3 regions of the Bacillus sp. KH172YL63 genome follow, and region 2 is predicted to be linked to each of the others. Evidence: riboswitches for the same ligand, from Rfam matches in the RefSeq annotation. Region 2 holds a riboswitch; each other region holds the start of a gene.
What was found. Region 2 has a riboswitch for lysine ahead of KH172YL63_RS16010 (aspartate kinase). Riboswitches for the same ligand answer to the same signal wherever they lie in the genome.

Region 1 (7,401 bases), 440 kb from region 2:
TGGATGTTAGGACAGCGTGCTTCTTCACAAACTGTGTGAAGGTTGTTCTCACGCATCATCTTTTTCAAGCCCATATAATTATCGTTCGTATTCAGCTTAATTTTAAGCCAATCCGGTTTACGAATATGTTCATCTTTCTTGCTCATACCCCTCATCTCCAATCCTAAAATTCTGACTTAGGCAAAGAGTGAAACGCTGTATCGTTCATCTTTATGTAAATAAAGTCATCATCAATATACTTCTTTTGTCACTTTATCATACTAAAAATGTGAAAACAAGCATGTGATACCCTATTACCATTTATTGATGATTATGATTCCTGCCGAACGATACAAACTACTATTAGGCCTCTAAAAATGGAGTGATGATTTTGTACAAAAGATTGGTCTTGACCATTGTGGCAATATTCGTATTGACCGGTCCCGGCCGTTCAGTCGCAGCGGAACCACTGACGGATGAACAGATTCACACAAAAAGGATGGAACTGTTCCAAAAAAGTGAAACGCTGACCCAGATTCCGTGGTACTACCTGGCTGCCATCGATCAATATGAACGCAGCCTCCGGTTTGCCAGAAAGGACAGGGATAAGCCCTCTTCTCTTATTTCAATTTATATGGAGCCTGAAAGATGGGTCGGCCCCCTCAATCCTGATCGGGATGATGACAATCCTAAAACGATTGCTTTATTCGGAGGACGTGGGCGTGATGGGGACCTTGATGGAAAGGCCAGCCTGGAAAGCGATGAAGATATCCTGGCAGCGATGACGGAGTATCTATTGCGCTACGGCATCGACAGGGACAATTTCAAGCTTGCCCTTTGGGACTATTATAAGCGTGATAAGACGGTCAGCATCATCATGGGAAATGCGAAGATCTATAAACAATATGGAACGATTCATTTAAATAAAAAAGCCTTTCCCCTGCCCCTCCGATTCAATTACAGTTACAGGAATACGTGGGGAGATGCCCGCGGCTGGGGAGGCAGACGGATACACGAAGGGACGGACCTTTTTGCAGACTACGGCGTACCTGTCAGGGCCACTTCCTATGGGATCATCGAAATGAAAGGATGGAACCGTTATGGGGGCTGGAGGATCGGGATACGGGATATCAATAATACGTATCATTATTTTGCCCACTTGAGCGGGTTCGCCAAAGACCTTCATGTCGGCCAGGTTGTTGAACCAGGGATGGTGATCGGCGGCGTCGGAAGCTCTGGATACGGCCCTCCGGGTACATCAGGAAAATTCCCTCCCCATTTGCACTACGGGATGTATAAGGATAACGGCTTGACTGAGTGGTCCTTTGACCCCTATCCACATTTGAGGATGTGGGAAAGACAGGACCGAATCGACAGCAGGAAGCATTAAAAAAGCAGACAATGGGATATCCATCGTCTGCTTCTTTTCAATTATGCTTGATTTTTCGATTTGGATACAGCATTCATGATACTCGCTGCCAAGCCACCCCAGATGATGACCACTCCGACAACCATCATAACAATCGCACTACCTGTCATGTTAGCTTACCTCCTTAAAGCTTTCAGCTTCTGTTTTGGCATGCCAGCGTTTATATCCTAGTGCAACCCCTACAAGGATCGCGAATGCGGCCACGAACCATCCGCTGTAAAGAATGAATGTATCTGAGTAACCGCCGTAGTTACCAGTCTCTGTTTCAAACTCTTTCAGTAAGTTCATTTTGAATAAACCGAACATCATCCAGCCAAGGACGATCGGTGTGATGACGCCAAGGCACACTTTCCACCAAGTGCCGAGGTGAAGGTCAGAGATGCCGTTTGCATGAGATTGGAAAGCACCAAGCTTGCGCAGGAACCATGCAATGACGACTACTTCTACAAGTCCAACGAAGGCTACACCGAATTGGTTGATGAAATAATCTGCTACATCCAGGAACAACAGTCCGCCCTGTGTTGCAAACAGGATGGAGATGATCGCTGAAAGTCCGCCCCCGAAAAGGACAGCTTTGTTACGTGAGATTCCGAACTTCTCTGAAACAGCTGCTACATAGGTCTCAGAAATCGAAATCAGGGATGATAAACCGGCAAGGACCAGGGAAGCAAAGAATAGGAATCCAAATACTTCATTGAATGCCGGGAATTCGTTGATGATTTGCGGGAAGACAACAAATGCAAGCCCAACGCCACCGCTTACGACTTCCTGCACAGAAACACCCTGGGACTGCGCCATGAATCCTAATGCGGCAAATACCCCGATACCGGCCAATAATTCAAAGCCTGAATTACTGAAACCTGTGATGAAAGCATTGTTTGTGATATCAGATTTCTTCGGCAGATAACTTGAGTACGTAATCATGATGGCAAAGGCAATGGATAAACTGAAGAAAATCTGTCCATATGCAGCCACCCATACCCCGGGATCTGCGATCTTGCTGAAATCCGGTTTGAAGAAGGCATCAAGCCCGTCAAGCGCACCTGGTAAAGTTAAAGCGCGAACAACAATGATTAAGAATAAGATAACAAGTGCCGGAATAAAGATTTTATTCGCTACTTCGATCCCTTTCTTTACACCTTTGAAAAGGATGCCCAGTGTAACCGCCCATACTATGACAAGCGGGATGAATACGCCTGGTACGACGCTTCCTGTTTGACCCGGATCAACGGAAAGTTTCAAATAATCGCTGAACAGGAAGGATTCTGTTTCCGTTCCCCAGCCGAGATTGAAAGAGAATACGCTGTATGACATCGCCCATGCAATGATGACGGCATAATAGGTGGAAATGACAAAGGCAATCAATACTTGCCACCAGCCTAGCCATTCGGTTTTCTTATTAAGACGGAAATAAGATAGCGGTGCTGATCCACGGTACTTATGACCAATCGTGAATTCAAGTACTAATAAAGGAATACCTGCTGTAAGAAGAGCAAATAAATAAGGAATAAAGAATGCTCCCCCACCATTTTCATACGCCACTGCCGGAAAACGCCAGATGTTTCCAAGCCCGATTGCCGAACCTACAGCAGCAAGAATAAATCCTGCTCGTGTACCAAACTGTGCACGATTCTCCATTTTGTTCCCCCCTAGTTCTTTCCAACTACCTAATATAGGTATTTGAAATTTTTATATTTTCAGATTATTTATAATCTAAAGTCAGTATAGCTAGTTCCACGTCAATTGTCAAAGCTTTCTTTTAACCTTACCGGTAGAATTTTTAAGGAAGTGCGCCGGTACTATTTCACTATAAGGTTTTTGTCGAATATTGGATATTACGAGGGTATAAAGATTCAGGTGGGGATGAAAATTAAAGGCTGTTTTCGTAAACATTGTGGCTTTTTGACAAGCGAGATGCGGTTGATTTCCGCTCCAGATGCTCGCTTTCCGCGGGGATGGCGGTGAGCCTCCTCGGACTTCGTCCTGCGGGGTCTCACCTGTCCATCAGTTCCCGCAGGAGTCGAGCATCTTCCGCTCCTATCAACCATCGAAGATAAAAACCATAAATTCACTGGATTTACTGCTTATTTATCTTCTGAATAGTAGTGATCAACGCAATTCAAGTACATTACCCTTGATTCATAGCTATGACAATTTTTTATTCCGCAGTCGCAAATTACCGTAGGCTCGCATTAACCTCTATTAATAACGATAAACAATGCAAAAAGAGTCAAATAAAAAGGATATTTTCATTATCATTGTTGTATTAAAATTACAACAACTTTGCGAATAGAGGCAATAAAAAAACCAGGAGCATAATGCTCCCGGTTTTCAAGTCAGTTTATTCAGCTGGTGCCGGTTTGGCTTTTTCTCCAAACAGCAAGGCGAATGCGACGATCAGGATGATCACCACGGCGAGTCCTAGCAGGGTGCTTCCCGTGAATCCTAATACGAGGTATCCGATTGAAGCGACTACAGCGCCGATGATGGCATATGGCAGCTGAGTGATCACGTGATCGATGTGATTGCTCCCCGCTCCTGTAGAAGAGAGGATTGTTGTATCAGAAATCGGTGAGCAGTGGTCACCAAGTACAGATCCCGCAAGGACAGCAGCCATTGCAGGCAGTAAAATGCTGACGTCTGTTGCAGCAGCGATTTCTCCGGCAATCGGAAGCAGGATCCCGAATGATCCCCAAGATGTACCGGTGGAGAATGCCATGATGCCTGCTACAAGGAATAAGATGACAGGCAGTGCCTGCATCGGCAGGTTGGATGTTTCAACGAGTCCGGCAAGATACGTACCTGTCTGCAGCTGATCGATCAGTGTGACAATCGTCCAGGCGAAGATCAGGATGTACACGGCTGGCAGCATCGACTTGATGCCTTCAACGACAGCTGTACCAACGGCACGTGTCTCGATTCCCTTCATCATCACTTGACGGAGGAAGAATACCAGGGCAACAAACATGCCGAATAATCCACCGTACAATAATGATTTCGTTACATCTGTATTTTCAAAAATCGGCAGTAAATCAAAGGCTCCGACCGCTTCATAACCAGTCCACAGCATCATGGATACTGTCCCGACCACAAGCGCTACGATAGGCCAGACAAGATCGCCGACCGTTCCTTTTGTACTGACAGGAAGATCGTTTTTCAATTCTCCCGGAATTTCTTTTTCAGGATCATAAAGAGCGCCCGTTTCAAGTGCCCTCACTTCGTGTTCTTTCATTTTCCCAAAGTCCAGGCCTTTATAGGCAACCATCACGACGAGCAGGATAGCGGCCCAGACATACAGGTTCATCGGGATCATCTGGATGAACGCCGAGAATGCCGTGTACTCGGTAATGCTGTGTGCTGCAAGGATCGAACCGATGATTCCGATGATGTACGCTCCCCAACTTGAAATCGGTGATACGACACAGATCGGTGCAGATGTCGAGTCAATGATATAAGCAAGCTTTGCACGTGAAATTTTGTGGCGGTCCGTAATCGGTCTTGAAACCTGTCCGACTGCAAGGGCATTAAAATAGTCATCGATGAAAATTATGATACCTAAAACCGCAGCCAAAAGCTGTGCGCCCTTTCTTGTCTTGACCCGTTTCATCGCCCATTCACCAAATGCGCGGCTGCCTCCGGAAATGTTCACAAATGCAGTGATCACACCAAGGATAAGCAAGAAGAAAATAATATATACATTCCAGGTGTTCAATTCCCCATCTGAGACAAAGATGCCTTTAAAGGCGTCCCACATAAAGCTGAATGTTTTGGTAAGTGAGAAATCTGCCAATAAGAAAGCAGAAGCGACGATGCCAACTCCCAGTGAGAGTAGTACCCGTCTTGTGAGAATAACCATAAGAATGGCTAAAAGGGGTGGTAAAAGTGAGTAAATCGTGTTTTCCATTGTGTCCTCCTCCTAAAGTTGATAGGGGGGAACCAGCGTAGCATGACAGAGGATAATAAAAAAAGGCAACGATAGAGTAACTATCATTACCTTTGTTAGTAATGTATGTGCTCCATCACGATCTGTAGCTCCCCATTATAGAGATTACCCTATAATGACAGTGTTATCCTTCTTCAAGATAACCCCAGCAAATATACTTGCGACAAGTCTATTTACTTCGGCATAAGTTCCCTTTTGTCTGTTCTCAACGTTGTCATCCTCAAACAGATTACTCTTGAACCCTGCGCCTCTACCCCATCGGACTGATGATGTGGTGTTATAAAATTTTCTTTATTAATATAACAAACTCTCTTTCTTTTGACAACTTATTTTTTCAAACTAATTTGTAGGTATTTCTATTGAAGGTCCTGCATCCCCGCCTCCGTTATTATAAAATTGCGGCACATCCAGATGGACTGTCCCCATCGCAACAAGGATATCCTGCTTGATCGTTTCCGTTTTCGTCGCAAAAGGAATGATGATCTGCACATTCACTTCAAGCTCCACAAACACCTTTACGACGGCATTGTTGATCCCAAACTGCTCCACGGTCGTTTTCACATCGGAACGGACGTCACCGATGGAATGGAACTGGATCGGTATCTTCGGACCAAGATTCCCGAGAAGGACGTTATTCGTCGCCTGCCCTAGGGGGACCGAATAGGTGATGCCCTTCGATGCTTCTGACTTTTCTTTATCGATTTCAACCTCGGTGATGAATTCGAGGTTCTCAATATTGCCTTCTTCTGCTTCCTGAAGGTTTTGCTGTACCAGATTTGTAATCTCCGCCTGCACACGGTTAATGGTCTGGGTATTATATTTAAACGAAACGATATCACCTTCCGAGTTTTTTACTTCTTCCGTTATATCTGCAATATCGAGGACATCGGCAATCTTCTTATTGATCGCTTTATTGATCACAAGTGTCCCGATCCTGCTCGTTTGTGTTTCGGCATATGCAAGAAGCGTCGGCTTCAACCCTTTATTAATGATCCACAATCCAAATCCGGTCGAAATCATGAAGAACAGAAAGGTTATGATCATGACATATCGAAAAGGCAGCGGACCTCCTCTTCGGGGTTTGTACGTTTTGAACTTTGACAAAAAAATCCCCCCTTACAAGCTATTTGTATGCACTGTAAGAGGGGTTTAACGCAAATATTTATTTAATTTTAAGCGATTGGGGTTCATACTCCGGATCAAAACCTGTGATCACCTTGTCTAATTCGGCACTTAAGTCCATCGGGTACGGAGTTTGCAGCTCTTCCCCATTTTCTTCGATGATGCGGACCACCGGACGGTCTGTGACCCCTTTGTTCTGATCGGTTACGATTCCCTTGCGGCCGTCACTCAATTCTACGATCATCCCGGTTGGATAGATTGCAACCGAAGACCTGAACGCTTCGATCACGTTTGCATCAAACAGGGTTCCGGATCCTGCATACAATATCTCCAGGGCTTCATGGGGAAGCATGGCTTTTTTGTATATGCGGTTAGACGTCATGGCGTCGAACACATCAGCGACGGCGATGATCTTTGCAAAGGGATGGATTTCTTCCCCTTTGATCCCCCGCGGGTACCCGGTGCCGTCGAGCCTTTCATGATGCTGATAGGCACAGTGGGCGATGATCAAAGGCACCGAATAAAGTTTCCGCAGGATTTCAAAGCCGTGCTCAGCATGCTTTTTGATCTCATTGAATTCCGCCTCTGAAAGCCTGCCCGGCTTTAGAAGGATCTCTTCCGGTACAAGCATCTTCCCGATATCATGAAGAATTGCCCCCACCCCCAGCTGCTCCAGCTGCTTGGGAGGCAGTTTCAATTCAAGTCCGATTGAAAGTGTATAGAGTGTTACATTAAATGAATGATGGAAAATATAAGAATCATATTCAAAGACATCTGTCAAAATCGTAAGGAGATCATTGTTTGCTTTTACTTCGGATAGAACTACATCGATTACTTGCTTCAGCTGTCTTGCGCTATCCTCGATGACAAGCAGATTGGGCTGTTGTTTCGATGAGCTCAATTGGTTAAAGGCTTTCTCGATATGTTG
Region 2 (7,401 bases):
ACATTCAGATGATTCTTGGCAAGTGTCGTGAACACGGAAGAAAGGCCCGTCAACGCATTTTGGAGTCCGAATACCGTGACCCGTGTGATGTCATTTTCAAATGCTACTCCTCTTACAATCAGGTTTTGTTCCATGCTTGCTTCCTCCTCAATATACGTTCCTTCTGCTCTTTCAATACTGGATCTTACTTCCAGCGGGATTGAATAGTTTTTCGCAAACTCCACCGCCCTCGGATGCAGGACGCCTGCACCGAGATTGGCCAGTTCAAGCATTTCATCATAAGAGATGGACGGTAATTTCCTTGCTCCTTCAATAAAGCGGGGATCAGTCGTATACACCCCGTCCACGTCTGTATAAATATCACAGCGTTCCGCTTTCAGCGCAGCTGCGATCGCAACCGCCGTCGTATCCGAGCCGCCGCGGCCCAGGGTGGTGATTTCCCCTGCTTCAGTCATGCCCTGGAATCCGGCTACAATGACGACTCTTCCTTCCTGAAGGTTCGCCTCGATTTTCTCAGTATGGATGTTTGTGATCCTCGCGTTGCTGTGTACGGATTCGGTTTCGATCCCGGCCTGCCAGCCTGTAAATGAAATGGCGTCATGCCCGGCCTGGATGAGGGCCATCGTCAGCAGGGATATCGTCACCTGCTCTCCGGTTGAGAGCAGCATATCCATCTCCCGTTTGCTCGGCTGTGATGTAATCTCCCTTGCAAGACCTACAAGCGTATCGGTCGTTTTCCCCATGGCAGACACCACGACGACGACATCATTCCCTCTTTCTTTTTCTTCAGCGATCCTTGACGCAACATTTTGAATTCTGTCTACAGACCCGACTGAAGTCCCACCGAATTTCTGAACAATAATACTCACGACTTCTCCCTCTTTCTGAGCGCAAATCCATGGCTCAATTTTTATGATGAAGAGTAATCACAATCATCCTATGTGTTCACATACAGGCCTGAAACAGACCTCATTGCTGATAATAAAAAAAGCAATGAGAATGATATCTCATTGCTTTATGAACATACAGCGGAACATACGTAATAGGTTCATTGGCATTGTGAGATAGCTCTCCAAGATTGAATCATCTTGACAATCCTACATTTCTTAAACGCAGGACCAGCGGAAACAGCATGAGACTATAACCACTTCGGCGATTCTCCCCTTTCCAGGCATCTCAACGGAGCTCATACTCCTCTTCACCTGTACTCTTGAAGTTCGCACCTCTATCACCACTTTAAAAAGTGATAATGTATAAATTTTCATTTATTATAGCACACGGGATTTCGTGATACAATGTGCATTTTCAAATTAGCTACTTTTATCATGGTTTTTGCAAATCGTATTACAGACTACTTTCTAAGTATTCTGCTTCAGCTTCTCCACCAAATCCTTTGCGACTGCTTCAGGAATCCCAATCTCGGTGAATTGTTCAACACTGGCTTCTTTCATTTTCTTCATGGAACCAAAATGCTTCAGCAGCTGCTTTTTCCTCTTTGGTCCAATCCCGTCAATGTCATCAAGCGTAGATTGAAATGCGCTCTTCCCTCTGAGCTGACGGTGGAAGGTGATGGCGAAACGGTGGACTTCGTCCTGGATCCGCTGCAGAAGATAGAATTCCTGGCTTCGTTTCTCAAGCGGTACAATCTGTAGGGGATTCCCGTATAGCAGCTCGGACGTCTGGTGCTTGTCGTCCTTCGCCAGTCCACCAATCGGGATATCGAGTCCCAGTTCCTGCTCCAGCACTTCTCTCGCTGCTTCGATTTGTCCTTTTCCTCCATCGATGATGATGAGGTCGGGTAAAGGCAGCCCGTCTTTCAATACTCTGCTGTATCTTCTCCGGACAACTTCCCTCATGGAATCATAATCATCCGGACCGGTAACGGTCTTGATCTTGTACTTACGGTATTCTTTCTTCTCCGGTTTGCCGTCGATGAAGACAATCATCGCCGAAACCGGGTCTGATCCCTGGATGTTCGAGTTATCGAACGCTTCGATCCTGAACGGGGTATAAATCCCCATATGCTCCCCGAGTCGTTCAATGGCTTTGATCGTCCGTTCTTCATCCCTTTCGATCAGGGCAAATTTTTCACCGAGTGCCTGGCTCGCATTTTTCTCGGCAAGCTTCACCAGTTCCTTCTTCTTACCACGTTGAGGCTGTGTGATTTTCACATCCAGCAGCTTTGCCGCCAGTTCCACATCGATACTTTCCGGTAGGAATATTTCCTTCGGCTTAAAATGATTGGATTTAGAATAGAACTGCCCTAGGAACGTCAGGAATTCACCTTCTGGTTCATCATAGACAGGGAACAAGGAAACGTCCCGTTCTATGAGCTTCCCTTGCCGGACGAAGAACACCTGCACACACATCCAGCCTTTATCAACCGAATAGCCGAACACATCACGGTCGGTGAAATCGGTCATCGTCATTTTCTGTTTTTCCATCGTCGCTTCGATGTGGAGGATCTGGTCCCTGAATTCCTTTGCTCTTTCAAATTCCAGATTCTCCGCCGCCTCGTTCATCTTTTCCGTCAACTGTTTCTTGATGTCTTTATATCCTCCATTAAGAAACCTGGAAATCTCATCGACCATTTCACGGTATGTATCCTTGCTCACTTCTTTGATGCACGGGGCGAGACATTGCCCCATATGGTAGTAAAGGCATGCCCTGTCAGGAAGGGTCGTGCATTTCCGCAGAGGATACAGCCGGTCAAGCAGCTTCTTCGTTTCATTCGCCGCCCCGGCGTTCGGGTACGGTCCGAAATACCTCCCCTTTCCCCGTTGTACTTTACGGGTGGTGATGAGCCTCGGATGCCGTTCATTGGTCAATTTGATGAACGGATAGCTTTTATCATCCTTCAGCATGACGTTGTATTTCGGGTCATATTTTTTGATCAAATTCATCTCAAGGACGAGGGCTTCAAGGTCTGATGAGGTCATGATGTATTCAAAGTCCTCGATCTCCCCGACGAGACGCTGGGTCTTCGCGTCATGTGAACCGGTGAAGTATGATCGGACCCGGTTTTTCAGCACCTTTGCCTTGCCTACATAAATGATCGTCCCCTGTCTGTCCTTCATTAAATAACATCCTGGCTGATCGGGGAGCAGCGCTAATTTATTCGTGATATTCTGATTCATCGGTCTTCCTCCCCTCTGGTTTTGGTGTTGAGCTTGCCTTGATATTTATACAATGTAATCTCATGATAGACGGGATCCATGAGTTCATTTGATTCAAATTGTTTTATCTTCTTGAAGGAATCAACAGGTACTCCCTGCTGACGGAACCCTTCAAGAACTTTATCGGTTACATAAATATCCCGGTCAGGATAATATCCTGCATCCACTGAAAACACCTCATACGTTTCCACTTTTTCGTGGCGGAAAGGAACGGAGAGATACTCAAACACCCTCGACTCTTCCCACGTATACACGATCAGTGGCTCATCTTTCTTCTCAAGAAAATGGGCGAGCTGATAAACAGCCGGAATATCAGAATGATGACTATATAATAGCTTCCCTGTATGAAAAACCTGAAACATCAATAGAAGCGAAAGTATCATCAGACGGATGGGAGATTGCCTGCCGGAGTAAACCTTCACGGTAATAAGGAATATCCCCATTCCGATGAGCGGCAGTGCGTGACGGGGCTTCATCACATTCTGGGCAAAAAGCGCCCACAGAAGATAACCCCCGAGAAGGACAAGTATCAGCCTGATCATCATATGACGATTGACACGAGCCTTCCACGCCAAGAGCAGAGCTGATACCAAAAGTACGAGAAGAGGGACGGACCTCGCCACGCCACCTGTCCACATCGTGTTTTCAAACAGCAGTTTGCTGCCCCGCTCAAAGAGTCCGAGGTCCGACGCGCCGATCGCACCGCCCCATTCCTGGAAATGCCCGTTTGTAAACGAGAACGCCAGGCGGAGAAAGCTACTGTATCCCCCTTCTGAAATCGAGATGGCAGTAACCCAAAGGAGCTGAAAGAGAATCCCGATGACAAGAAAGAGTGGGATCTCTTTCACTTTGAGCGTTCCACTTCTCCACTTTATTCCCATCACCATCAGGATTCCCACTCCGAGCGCTACATATGAAAGCCTGATCCCAAGGAGCAGGCTGAATACAAACAGCGGCACAATCAAAAATCCTTTATGTGCCCGGTCGTGGGCGTACACCAAACTCCATATGTACCACCACATCATCCCAATCGCAGCCCCTTCTGACATCGGTTGATTCACCATCAAAACCGTGAAGCTGCTACTATAAAGAATCGCCACAGCCATGATGGATTGAGAAGGCTGAACGAGCCGCTTCACCAGAAGGAACATCGGGATCATCCCGCTTCCGTACAGGAGGATATTAAAAAGGGACAGTGATTTGGCCGGATCATCCACCAGGAGATGAAGGGCTTTCCCGCCCAGAATAAAATAAGGGTACCCGGGGAAGTGTGGCCGCATTTGATACATATCAAAATGCACCACCCCAAGGGAGAAATCCACCATATCCCACGTGGCTGCAAAGGCAGGCACCCACATCCATTGAAGGATCAATACAAGCACAACCGCCGCTGCCCCCAACCCATTCGGCCAACTCACATACTTCTCTACATTCCACTTCACGCACTTCACCCTCGAACTATGATAACGATTAAAATATTATTGGTTTTTGTTCTGCTTTTTGATTAGAACTATACTCTGAAAATGTTGGGGGAATTCCTTATACCACAACTGGAAAAATAGTCCCCTGATTATCTATAAAGGATTTACTTAAAATGATCATACATGTTTAACACTTCACTTTGAAGTTGATTGGAGCGGAAGATGCTCGACTCCTGCGGGAACTGATGGACAGGTGAGACCCCGCAGGACGAAGTCCGAGGAGGCTCACCGCCATCCCCGCGGAAAGCGAGCATCTGGAGCGGAAATCAACCCAGCACTTTCTAAGTCATAATCGAGAGTTACTAAAACATTTTAAATAAATAGTTTACCTAAAAAAAGAACCAAACACCATTCCTCTAAAAAGTGTACACCTTTCGAAAAGGGTGTTCAATCTTTAAGAACAACGGGGTTTGGAACTTCACTACCCTTATTTGGTTTGTGGACTTAATTCAGATACAGTCGATTTCACCGGCTGCTTCGCTTCAACCGTTTTCGGCTTTGATGAAGTCAGGAAGTAGATCGCTACAAAGTAGCCGATGTACGAAATCACTTCCTCAATCGAAGGCATCGATGAGTAGCCGAACAATGCTTTCAGAAAGATACCGACATCACCTGATAACAGCGGTGCACTTCCTGTATCCCTTAAGAAATGAGCATAGTCGATAGGATGCTCAGGCAGGATCCATGTCAGATCATACAGATGAGGGATCACGCTGCCGATCATGCCGATATCCTGCATCATTGAAATCGCCTGAACGAGTAATCCTGCAGAGATCAAGATGATAAAGGCACCTGTCACTTTAAAGAAGCTCTTGAGGGAAATACGCATCGTTCCCTTGAAGAACAGATAAGCGACCAATGCACCGATCGCAACTCCAGTGATCGCGCCCCATCCCTGCATGGCAGCCCCGATATCCCCACCGGTGATGGCTGCGAAGAAGAAGACGGTCTCTACACCTTCACGAAGGACGACAAGGAATGAATGGATGACCATCCCGACGATATTGCCGGTTGTGATGAACGTCTTCATCTTGCCCTCCATATTGCCTTTAAGGTCCCGGCTGTGTTTTGCCATCCAGAAAACCATTTGCGTAAGGAGGATGGAAGAAATCAGCATGATGCTTATTTTCAAGTATATTTCACTGCCCATGGCAGCAAATCCGGTAAATACGAGTTGAAACAACATGGCCACTCCGACACTTGCGAGTACTGCCAATCCGGCTCCGAGCCAAACATACTTCGTATAGTGACCAAAATCCATTTTCTTCAGATAGGTCGTGATGATCCCAATGATCAGTAATGCTTCCAGCACTTCACGAAAGGTAATCAGCAAAGCTTGAATTTCCAAAGTAATTCCTCCTTACCAGGTCAATCCCCGACTGTTATGTTCTCATTTCCGTTTTCTGACCGCGTAGACGATCGCAGCTGCAAGCCCCGCCACAATGATGATGATCGGCAGCCAGTTTTTCAGATTTGAAATATCCGTCCACTCTTGTTTCCCTGAAGATTCCTCGGTGGCGCTTTCTGCGAAATGCCCCACTTCAAGGCTTTTGATATTGAATTCTTCTTGCAGGGAATCCAGTATGAATGTTTTATTTTCTTTAAACGCCTCTTGATCGGATTTCTTCGTTCCGACGCCGAACAAACCAGGATTCCCTAACGATTCCAGCGCTTGATCGAACGCTTCCCGGATCTTCCCATCCAATTCAGGATTTTCCCCTTCTACTTTCGGGGAGAGCGTTTTATATGTAGCAAATCCTTTTGCAAGTAATCGCTTACTAGTATCATATTCAGAAAAGTTTTGATCAATCCCCTCAAGTCTTCTTGCGATATTGAGGACGAGCAGTTCATCAAAATGTTGGATGACCTTTTCTTTTTCTTTGTTGTCAAGTTCATCGAGAATGACCTGGGAAGGTTTTTCTCCCATATGCTGGTCCACTTCTTCTTGAACGGTTTCGTAAATTTTCTTGGACTCTTTGTAATTCGGAGGGTCTTCATCGAGCTTGATCATGATTTCTTTATAAGCTTCTGCTATTTTCTCTTCACTCGGATCTCCATATGAATAGGCGGATGCCGTTGAAGAAAAAACGATGTTATATAGTAAAAACAGTAGTGTAAACGTGGTGAACGTCTTTTTCATATATGTAACCCCTCCTGGTAATAATGATAATGATTATCATTCGTATTGTCAATAAAAAATAAGCACTTCATCATGCGATGAGAGTACTTATTTTCTCCGGAGAAAGCCCCGTTTATTTAGCAAAAGTATTACTTCCTTCGTTGATCGGGATGAGATGGGCCTTTTCTTCCACATATACTTTCTCAACAGGCTTTCTCATTTCCTTGTAGATCGCCGGCAGCACCGAGGACATATACGATTGGAACTTGATAAAGGACCTTCCTGTCGTTCTCACGTAGTAAAGAATCGGAATTTCCTTCACCCTGAATCCTTTTCGGACGAGGTTGAGGGTGAGCACCTGGGCATAATTATAATCATGGATGATTTCTGCATGCTCCATTGTCTGCCTTGAGAACGCCCTCATTCCTGACTGACCGTCATAAATCCATTTCATGAGCAGGATGGATTGAAGCGCCGTGAAGCAATAGTTTCCCAGTCTGCGGTGAAGCTTCATGCCGTTGATTGTTCCGAGGAATCTAGATCCCATCGTATAATCCGCTTCCCCGTTAAAGATCGGGAGCAGGAGATCCGGGATTTGTTCAGGTGGGTATTCACCGTCTGCATC
Region 3 (7,401 bases), 1.9 Mb from region 2:
CCGTAAGCTCGGTCCAGACGACCGCCTGATCCGTCCGACAACAGAAGCCCAAAAAGCAGGCCTGTCCTACTCATACCTCGCCAAAGCCATCGCCGCGGCGCTGCTGTTTGATAACGCCGAGGATGAGCAAGCAATGGACATCCAAAGCATGATCAAAGAACACGGTCCAGCACATGTGTTAAAAGAAGTGAGCGGACTGGATGCAGAAAGCGACATCGTGAAAGAAGTACTTGTACAATATGAAGCGTTAAAGAAATAAAAGTGATTGATGAGCTGCCGGAGGGATTCGGCAGCTTGTTTTTTTGGGAGGGTGTGGGTTGTGGGATGAGGTATAATCGCTTAGGGTCTGACGCATAAACCAGGAAGTGACGCATAAGCTTGGGGTCTGACGCATAAATCAGGAAAGTGACGCATAAGCTTGGGATCTGACGCATAAATCAGGAAAGTGACGCATAAGTTTGGGATCTGACGCATAAATCAGGAAAGTGACGCATAACCTCGGGATCCCACGCAAAAATCCGAATCGAGCACCACCCCTCATCACCAAAAATACTCCACAACGCCAACCCATGTCCATTCTGTGAACCCCCGTAGCCACGCTATTCCTGCATTCCTATACTATCTGAACAAATCCCTTATTTTTCATGAAAAAAAAGATAGAATTCCCGTCATCCCAGGTGTAAAATATATGAAAATACGTTCACGCAGGAGGACACGGCCAAAAAATAGAATACAGTTATATGCCTATTGTTGCTATCGTTTTTCAGGTTGGGAGAATACAAGGATGCTTCCACCACTATAAAAATTCAGAATGTTAAAAATACGATAAGAGGTTGATGAAAGTTGGCAATGGATACTACTGAAATAGCTGTAAAGGAACAAACGATTTTTCACCATACGGGGAATAGAATCAAGACGGATGACAGGGAGATACAGATTATCGCGAAAGTGGAAGAGCCGCTTATTGTGGTGCTAGGCAATGTGTTGAGCCATGAAGAGTGTGACGAACTTGTCCAGCTGTCCAAAGACCGGGTGGAACGCTCGAAAATCGGGAATACCCGCACAGTGGATGAATTGAGAACGAGCAGTTCGGTATTTTTGGAAGAGTCCCATGATGTGGTGACACGTGTCGAGAAACGGATCTCGCAAATTATGAATATACCGGTCGAGCACGGGGAGGGCCTGCAGATCCTGAACTATAAACCGGGTCAGGAATACAAGGCGCACTTCGATTTCTTCTCTGCATCGGCAAGACCGGTAAAGAACCCGAGGATCAGCACGCTCGTCATGTACTTGAACGATGTGGAAGAAGGCGGGGAAACCTATTTCCCGAAATTGAATCTGTCCATTTCTCCCCAAAAAGGAATGGCCGTGTACTTTGAATATTTTTATGACAACCAAGAATTGAATGACCTGACGCTGCATGGCGGGGCACCGGTCGTCATCGGCGACAAATGGGCAGCCACACAGTGGATGAGAAGAAGAGTCTTTAAATAATAGAATGAAAGAGGGGCATCGATCGGGGATGCGCCTCTTTTTTATAGAAAGGTGCAGAGAAATGAGGAGATGCGCTCTATCAGGCTGGGAATGTGCTGTTCCCATCGACAGCTGCCGCCAATTTGAGTTGGGATTGCGTCATTTTCATCTCTGATTGCGTCATTTTTTCTGTAATTGCGTCTTAAATAGCGCTAATTGCGTCCATCCCGCCCTTTATTGCGTCTTTTTGAATAAAATGGAAACTACGCGTTCGACCACAATGAAGCTCCCAGTCTTAATAATTACATTGATTTATATCTTTACACTTCCTCGTAAATTCTTAATAGCATTCTATTCATTTTCTACATAACATTTCAAATTTCAAACTGATCCGAAAAGCATTTGACAATTCTTTCACCAGAATGGTATAGTTATGCCAATAAAATAATCAGTCACTCTCTGATAATAGAGGCGCGAGTATGAAGAGTACCTTCTTTGAGAATATTGGATTCCGGGATAAGTTGGGAAAGGCAGATCGCCGAAGCAGAAAATAGCCAATTCTATTTTTTGTTGGGCCAGCATTGAAGAAATGTTGGACTGTCACAATGCACAAGTTGTGGAGCACTATTGAAGAGATGTTAATACATAGTCTTCATCATGTTTCCGTAAACTTTGATGAATAACCGTATGAGCATCTGCTTCATACGGTTTTTTTGTGTTTTTTTAGAGAGTCTAAAGGAGTTTAGGAAATGAGTACAGTTGATGTGAATGTTCAAGGGGATTTAACAATCGGTGGGATGAGTACAGGTGAGTTGGTCGAAACGTACGGCACGCCTTTGATGGTATATGATGAAGGGATGATCCGTCGGAATGCGAGGTTGTTCCGGGAGGCGTTCGAAGAAAGTGGCCTGAACTATCAGGTGGCGTATGCGAGTAAGGCTTTTCTTTGTAAAGAGATGGTCCGTTTGGCTGATCAGGAGAATCTGTCCCTTGATGTTGTGTCTGGCGGGGAGTTGTTTACGGCTCTTGAAGCAGGGTTCCCTGCAGAGCGGATTCACTTCCACGGGAATAACAAATCTGAAGAGGAGCTTCTGATGGCCCTTGAAGCGGGCATCGGCTGCTTTGTGGTTGACAGTTTCCTTGAGCTTGAACTGCTTCATGATCTTGCGAAGGAACGTGAGCAGCAGGTGAAGATCCTGCTGAGAGTCACGCCGGGAGTGGAAGCACATACCCATGAATACATTACGACGGGGCAAGAGGACTCGAAGTTCGGATTCAGCATTTCGAATGGTCAGGCGGGGACGGCGATTCAGCTTGCGGTCAGAAAGCCATATTTCACTTTGCTCGGTCTTCATTCACATATCGGGTCGCAGATTTTTGAACAGGAAGGATTCGATCAGGCAATCGGGGTGCTGGCAGATTTCATGCAGCGCATCCGGGTCGAGCTTGATGTAACGATGCCGGTGCTGAATATCGGTGGAGGCTTTGGTGTCCGCTATACGGAAGAGGACAGTCCGCTGCCGATTCCTGTATATGTGAAAGGAATCACCGACAGTGTGAAGAATTATTTTGCGAAGAATGAATATCCGCTGCCGGAAGTCTGGGTGGAGCCTGGCCGGAGCATGGTGGCAGAAGCGGGGACGACACTTTATAAAGTCGGATCGAAGAAAATTATCCCGGACGTGCGTACGTATGTGGCGATTGATGGCGGGATGACGGACAATATCCGCCCGGCCCTGTATCAGGCCAAATACCACGCAGTGCTGGCGAACCGTCCGAATGAGGAATGTACGGAGCTTGTGAGCATTGCCGGCAAGTGCTGCGAATCTGGAGATATGCTGATCTGGGATCTGATGCTGCCTCCGACGAATTACGGTGATATTTTGGCCGTATTCAGCACAGGTGCCTACGGCTATTCGATGGCAAGCAACTATAACCGGATTCCGAGACCGGAAGTGGTGTTTGTGAAAGACGGGGAAGCCCGGGTAGTGATTGAGCGTGAAACTTACAGTGATCTTGTAAGAAAAGACAGATAAGCGACGAAAATGGAATCCATTTGGGTTCCATTTTTTTATAGTTGGAAACAGGTATTTTATGGTAATGTTAAAGAAATAACACATCTATTGGGGGAAATGTATGTTTCTGAAAATGATAGGATCCATGCTGATGAAGTTTGCGTTGGTTGTGTTCGGAATCATCCTGATTACAGGGTGCATCGGTCTTTTTACAGAAGGGATCGACCTGAGCCTGGTACAGTACATAAACAATATCGGAGAAGTGGCAGCTTCCCTGCTTCATGTGGATCAGATGACCATCACGAATTCCCACAACAACTCATACCCGATGTTTCCTGCCTTCTGGGAGCCGTATTTTTATTCTGTGTCGATTTTTCTGTCGGCATTTCTTCTTTCCATTTCATTGGGCATCCTCCTTGCTTACCTCACGCATCTCTTACCCAATCGCTGGTCTAGTCGCATCATCAAGAGCACTTCGTTACTTGAGTCCACACCTGATATTTTTATTTTGATTGTCATTCAATACATTGTGATTTTTACGATGAAAAAAACAGGCGTTCTGCTGTTCCCGATCATTGGGGCACAGGAAAAGGTGTATCTTGTCCCGATTCTGACCCTTTCCATATTGCCTTCGATCATGCTGTTTCGGATCGTTTCTTTACTGGTGAACGATGAATACAGTAAAACCTATGTGGAGCTGATCAAAAGCAGGGGGATATCAAAGCACTCGATTTTCTTTATCCACGTGCTGCGGAATATCTCGTTCAGCCTGTTGAATCATGCGAAAGCGATCATCCTGTTCATTTTATCGACCCTCATTGTTTTTGAGCGGCTATTCAACATATACGGAATCACCCACTTCATCTTGTCATTCACTGAGATGGATGTGGTGGCTTTCAGCCTAATCATGTTTTATGTGCCGGTATTTTTATTGCTACTTGTGATCAGGGGCTTCATTCACCGCAAAACAGGACAGAAGGTGATGATCTGATGGTGAAAAAATTACTGAAGAATCCTGCTTTCGTCATCGGTTTTATGTTTCTGTTTGGCATGTTTGCCGGAAGTATCATTTATTATGCGGGATGGGGCGATGTGGTACCGGAAATCGAGATGATGAAGGATGAAGAGGGGAAGTTGTTCAGGGGGCCATATTCCCCGCTTCAGTTTCCGCCGCTCGGGACCGACAATTTCGATCGGAATGTTCTCCTCGTCATCCTCGTCGGCGCGAAATATACGATCGGGGCGGGATTGATCATTACTTTTTTCAGAGTGGTGCCGTCTGTGGCGATGGGACTGATCCTTCATTTTTATATGAAGCCGTTTAAACGCATCATTGATCATATTGTGGATGCGACGAATTATTTTCCGCCTACCCTCCTGGCGTTCTTGCTGCTGAATTGGATGATGCTTGAGGGACCATTGATGAATCCGGACAGTTATCACTATGTTTTCTCCGATAAACTATTGTTCTATGTCATCATTCTCGTATTGATTTCGATTCCGTCCCTGACGCTATTATTCTCTCATGAGTACTACAAGATTATGAAGCATGAATTTATCGACACCGCCAAAGTCCTCGGTGCGACGAAGCGTCATTTTATATGGAATCATATCCGCCCGTTCATTGTGCCGCAGATTCTCCTTGTCTGTATCCGTGAATTCATGATTGTGATGCTGCTGATTGCCCATCTGGGGGTGCTGAATATTTATATCGGGGGCTCTTCCCTTGAGACGGATGTGTTTAATAATCGGGTGTTTGTTTCCCTTTCGAATGAATGGTCAGGTCTCCTTGGAGGCTGGTGGGAATTTCTGTGGACGACCTTCCCGTGGATTTCGTTCATTCCTGTCATGTTCTTTACGATGACAATCATTTCAGCCAAGCTGATGCTGATCGGGGCAACGAGGGTGCTCACGGATTTGGAAAAGGAGGCACCTTACAGAGTGGATCTTGAAGAGAGTCTATATGAAGACAAAGAGCTGTTTGAAATGGTGCGTAAATAGGATTGGTTTGTGCAGCAGTGCCCCCGTTTGATTCGGGGCTTCTTTTTATTTCGTGTTACAGTGTATGGGGAGCAATCAAAGTGATGGGAGGAAAACTGTGATTGGAAATCAGATGTTAAACGAATTCTTCTTCCTTCCGATAAGAATCGGTGCATGTATACGGAAGGAAGCGGGGACAGGAGTAAAAGGAAAGGTCAGCTACATCTTTTTGTATTTGGCGGTGACATTCCTATTGTTCGCAGCGTTGGATGGGGTGCAAGTCTGGTATGTGGGAGACGCCTTATATTATGTCAATACGTATCTGTTTCTTGGGATGATGTATGTGTTCTTTACGTGGCGGAAAGCGTAAATAGAAATGACCAACTATTTTGAGTATGAAAGGAGATGAAGACAACATGAAACCTGCCATCAGTGTTGTGGATAAGAAAATCCTCATTGGGAAATCAAAACATATGACACTTCAAGAAGATGCCACACGGGAACTATGGCAAAGCTTCATGCCGTATCGACAAGCCATTCCCGGCCGTGTAGATGAGAAGCTTTATAATATGAAAGTATTTGACTCGTCTCTTGATGTGAGGCAGCTCACCCCTGCCACGCCATTCCGGAAGTTTGCTGCTGTAGAAGTAGAGAGTGCAGACAGTTGCTGCGACGGAATGGAGGCATATGCGCTCAATGGGGGGCTGTACGCCATGTTCCTTCACCACGGACCTGCTCACACTTTCCATCAAACCCTTCAATACATATACGAAGAATGGATGCCGGCATCAGGTTACCAGCTCGACAACCGGGAACACTTCGAACGCTTCGACCCTACCTACCACCCGGCAGATCCCAACGCCGTAGAAGAAGTGTGGATCCCGATCAAGCGGGGGACGGACCTCGCTTTTTGATAAGAAACCCAAGAGGGACGGGCCTTCATTTGTGAAAATGAAGGTCCGTCCCTATTTATAGTTTGTTCAGCAGGTTGCCGATGGTTGTGAAGTAGTTGAGCATGAAGGGGTGGAATTGTTTGGCTGTTTTGGTGAAGTGTCTGCGTTTGGACCAGGCAAGTCCGATGGTGCGTTGACAGGTTGGATTGTGGATCTTGATTTTATGGGGGAAGGGGTGACGCCTGTTCATCCATGATATGGCCGGGATGAATGCGATACCGAGCCCCTGCCTTACGAGGTCCCCGATGACGCCCGGTTCGTCCCCTTCAAAGGAGATGAGGGGAGAGAATCCTGCCTTCAGGCAAAACTCATCGGTCAGGTTCCGAAGTCCATATCCTGTATTCATACTGATGAAGGGCTCATCCTTCACTTCAATCAGGTTGATTTCCTCACGCTTTTCCAATCGATGCCCCGGAGGAACGATTAGGAAGATTTCTTCTGTCATCAATGGCTCCCATACAATGTCCTCATCATCTTCCAGAGGGATGGATGAGATGCAGAAATCGATTTCTCCATTTTTTAACTGGGTCCTCATTTCAGATATAGAGAGGACGAATTGCTGGAATCTGACATGGGGATTTTCTTTCAAGAATGACCCAACCAAATCTGGGAGTACTCTCGGTATCGTGACAGCCATCCGGATGGTATGTTCCTCTTGCTTCATTTCCTCAAGGATTTCCCTTTTGCCTTCATTGATTTCCAAGAAAGCACGATCGACCCGATTCAAGAATCGTTTTCCATAGTGATTCAATTTAATCTGACGGTTCTGTCTCTCAAATAAAGGTACGCCAAGATCTTCTTCCAGCCGGGAAATCGTTTTGCTGAGGGAAGGCTGGGCGATTCTCAATTCTTCAGCGGCCTTTGTCATGTGCTCCAACCTTGCCACGGTTTGAAAGTATTGCAATTGCAGTAATTCCATATCCTCAATCCTTTCGATAGACTCTAATCTATGTATTTATAATTAATTATGTATTATA

Region 1: it holds a riboswitch for lysine, as region 2 does, so the genes downstream of both, KH172YL63_RS18290 (Na+/H+ antiporter NhaC family protein) here and KH172YL63_RS16010 (aspartate kinase) in region 2, are expected to answer to the same signal.
Region 3: it holds a riboswitch for lysine, as region 2 does, so the genes downstream of both, lysA (diaminopimelate decarboxylase) here and KH172YL63_RS16010 (aspartate kinase) in region 2, are expected to answer to the same signal.

What each region holds. Positions count from the first base shown of each region.
Region 1 is NZ_AP022842.1:3,560,260-3,567,660, forward strand. It holds gene lipA (lipoyl synthase) at 1-146, opposite strand, end outside; gene KH172YL63_RS18275 (M23 family metallopeptidase) at 365-1,369, shown strand; gene KH172YL63_RS18280 (methionine/alanine import family NSS transporter small subunit) at 1,411-1,518, opposite strand; gene KH172YL63_RS18285 (sodium-dependent transporter) at 1,520-3,046, opposite strand; gene KH172YL63_RS18290 (Na+/H+ antiporter NhaC family protein) at 3,750-5,312, opposite strand; lysine riboswitch at 5,430-5,612, opposite strand; gene yunB (sporulation protein YunB) at 5,691-6,455, opposite strand; gene KH172YL63_RS18300 (HD-GYP domain-containing protein) at 6,514-7,401, opposite strand, start outside.
Region 2 is NZ_AP022842.1:3,124,417-3,131,817, forward strand. It holds gene KH172YL63_RS16010 (aspartate kinase) at 1-869, opposite strand, end outside; lysine riboswitch at 1,058-1,236, opposite strand; gene uvrC (excinuclease ABC subunit UvrC) at 1,359-3,137, opposite strand; gene KH172YL63_RS16020 (hypothetical protein) at 3,134-4,618, opposite strand; gene KH172YL63_RS16025 (FTR1 family iron permease) at 5,085-6,005, opposite strand; gene KH172YL63_RS16030 (hypothetical protein) at 6,048-6,797, opposite strand; gene KH172YL63_RS16035 (glycosyltransferase family 2 protein) at 6,910-7,401, opposite strand, start outside.
Region 3 is NZ_AP022842.1:780,818-788,218, forward strand. It holds gene KH172YL63_RS03860 (mannitol-1-phosphate 5-dehydrogenase) at 1-259, shown strand, start outside; gene KH172YL63_RS03865 (2OG-Fe(II) oxygenase) at 850-1,497, shown strand; lysine riboswitch at 1,935-2,111, shown strand; gene lysA (diaminopimelate decarboxylase) at 2,226-3,512, shown strand; gene KH172YL63_RS03875 (ABC transporter permease subunit) at 3,613-4,482, shown strand; gene KH172YL63_RS03880 (ABC transporter permease subunit) at 4,482-5,492, shown strand; gene KH172YL63_RS03885 (hypothetical protein) at 5,590-5,841, shown strand; gene KH172YL63_RS03890 (GyrI-like domain-containing protein) at 5,888-6,385, shown strand; gene KH172YL63_RS03895 (LysR family transcriptional regulator) at 6,441-7,343, opposite strand.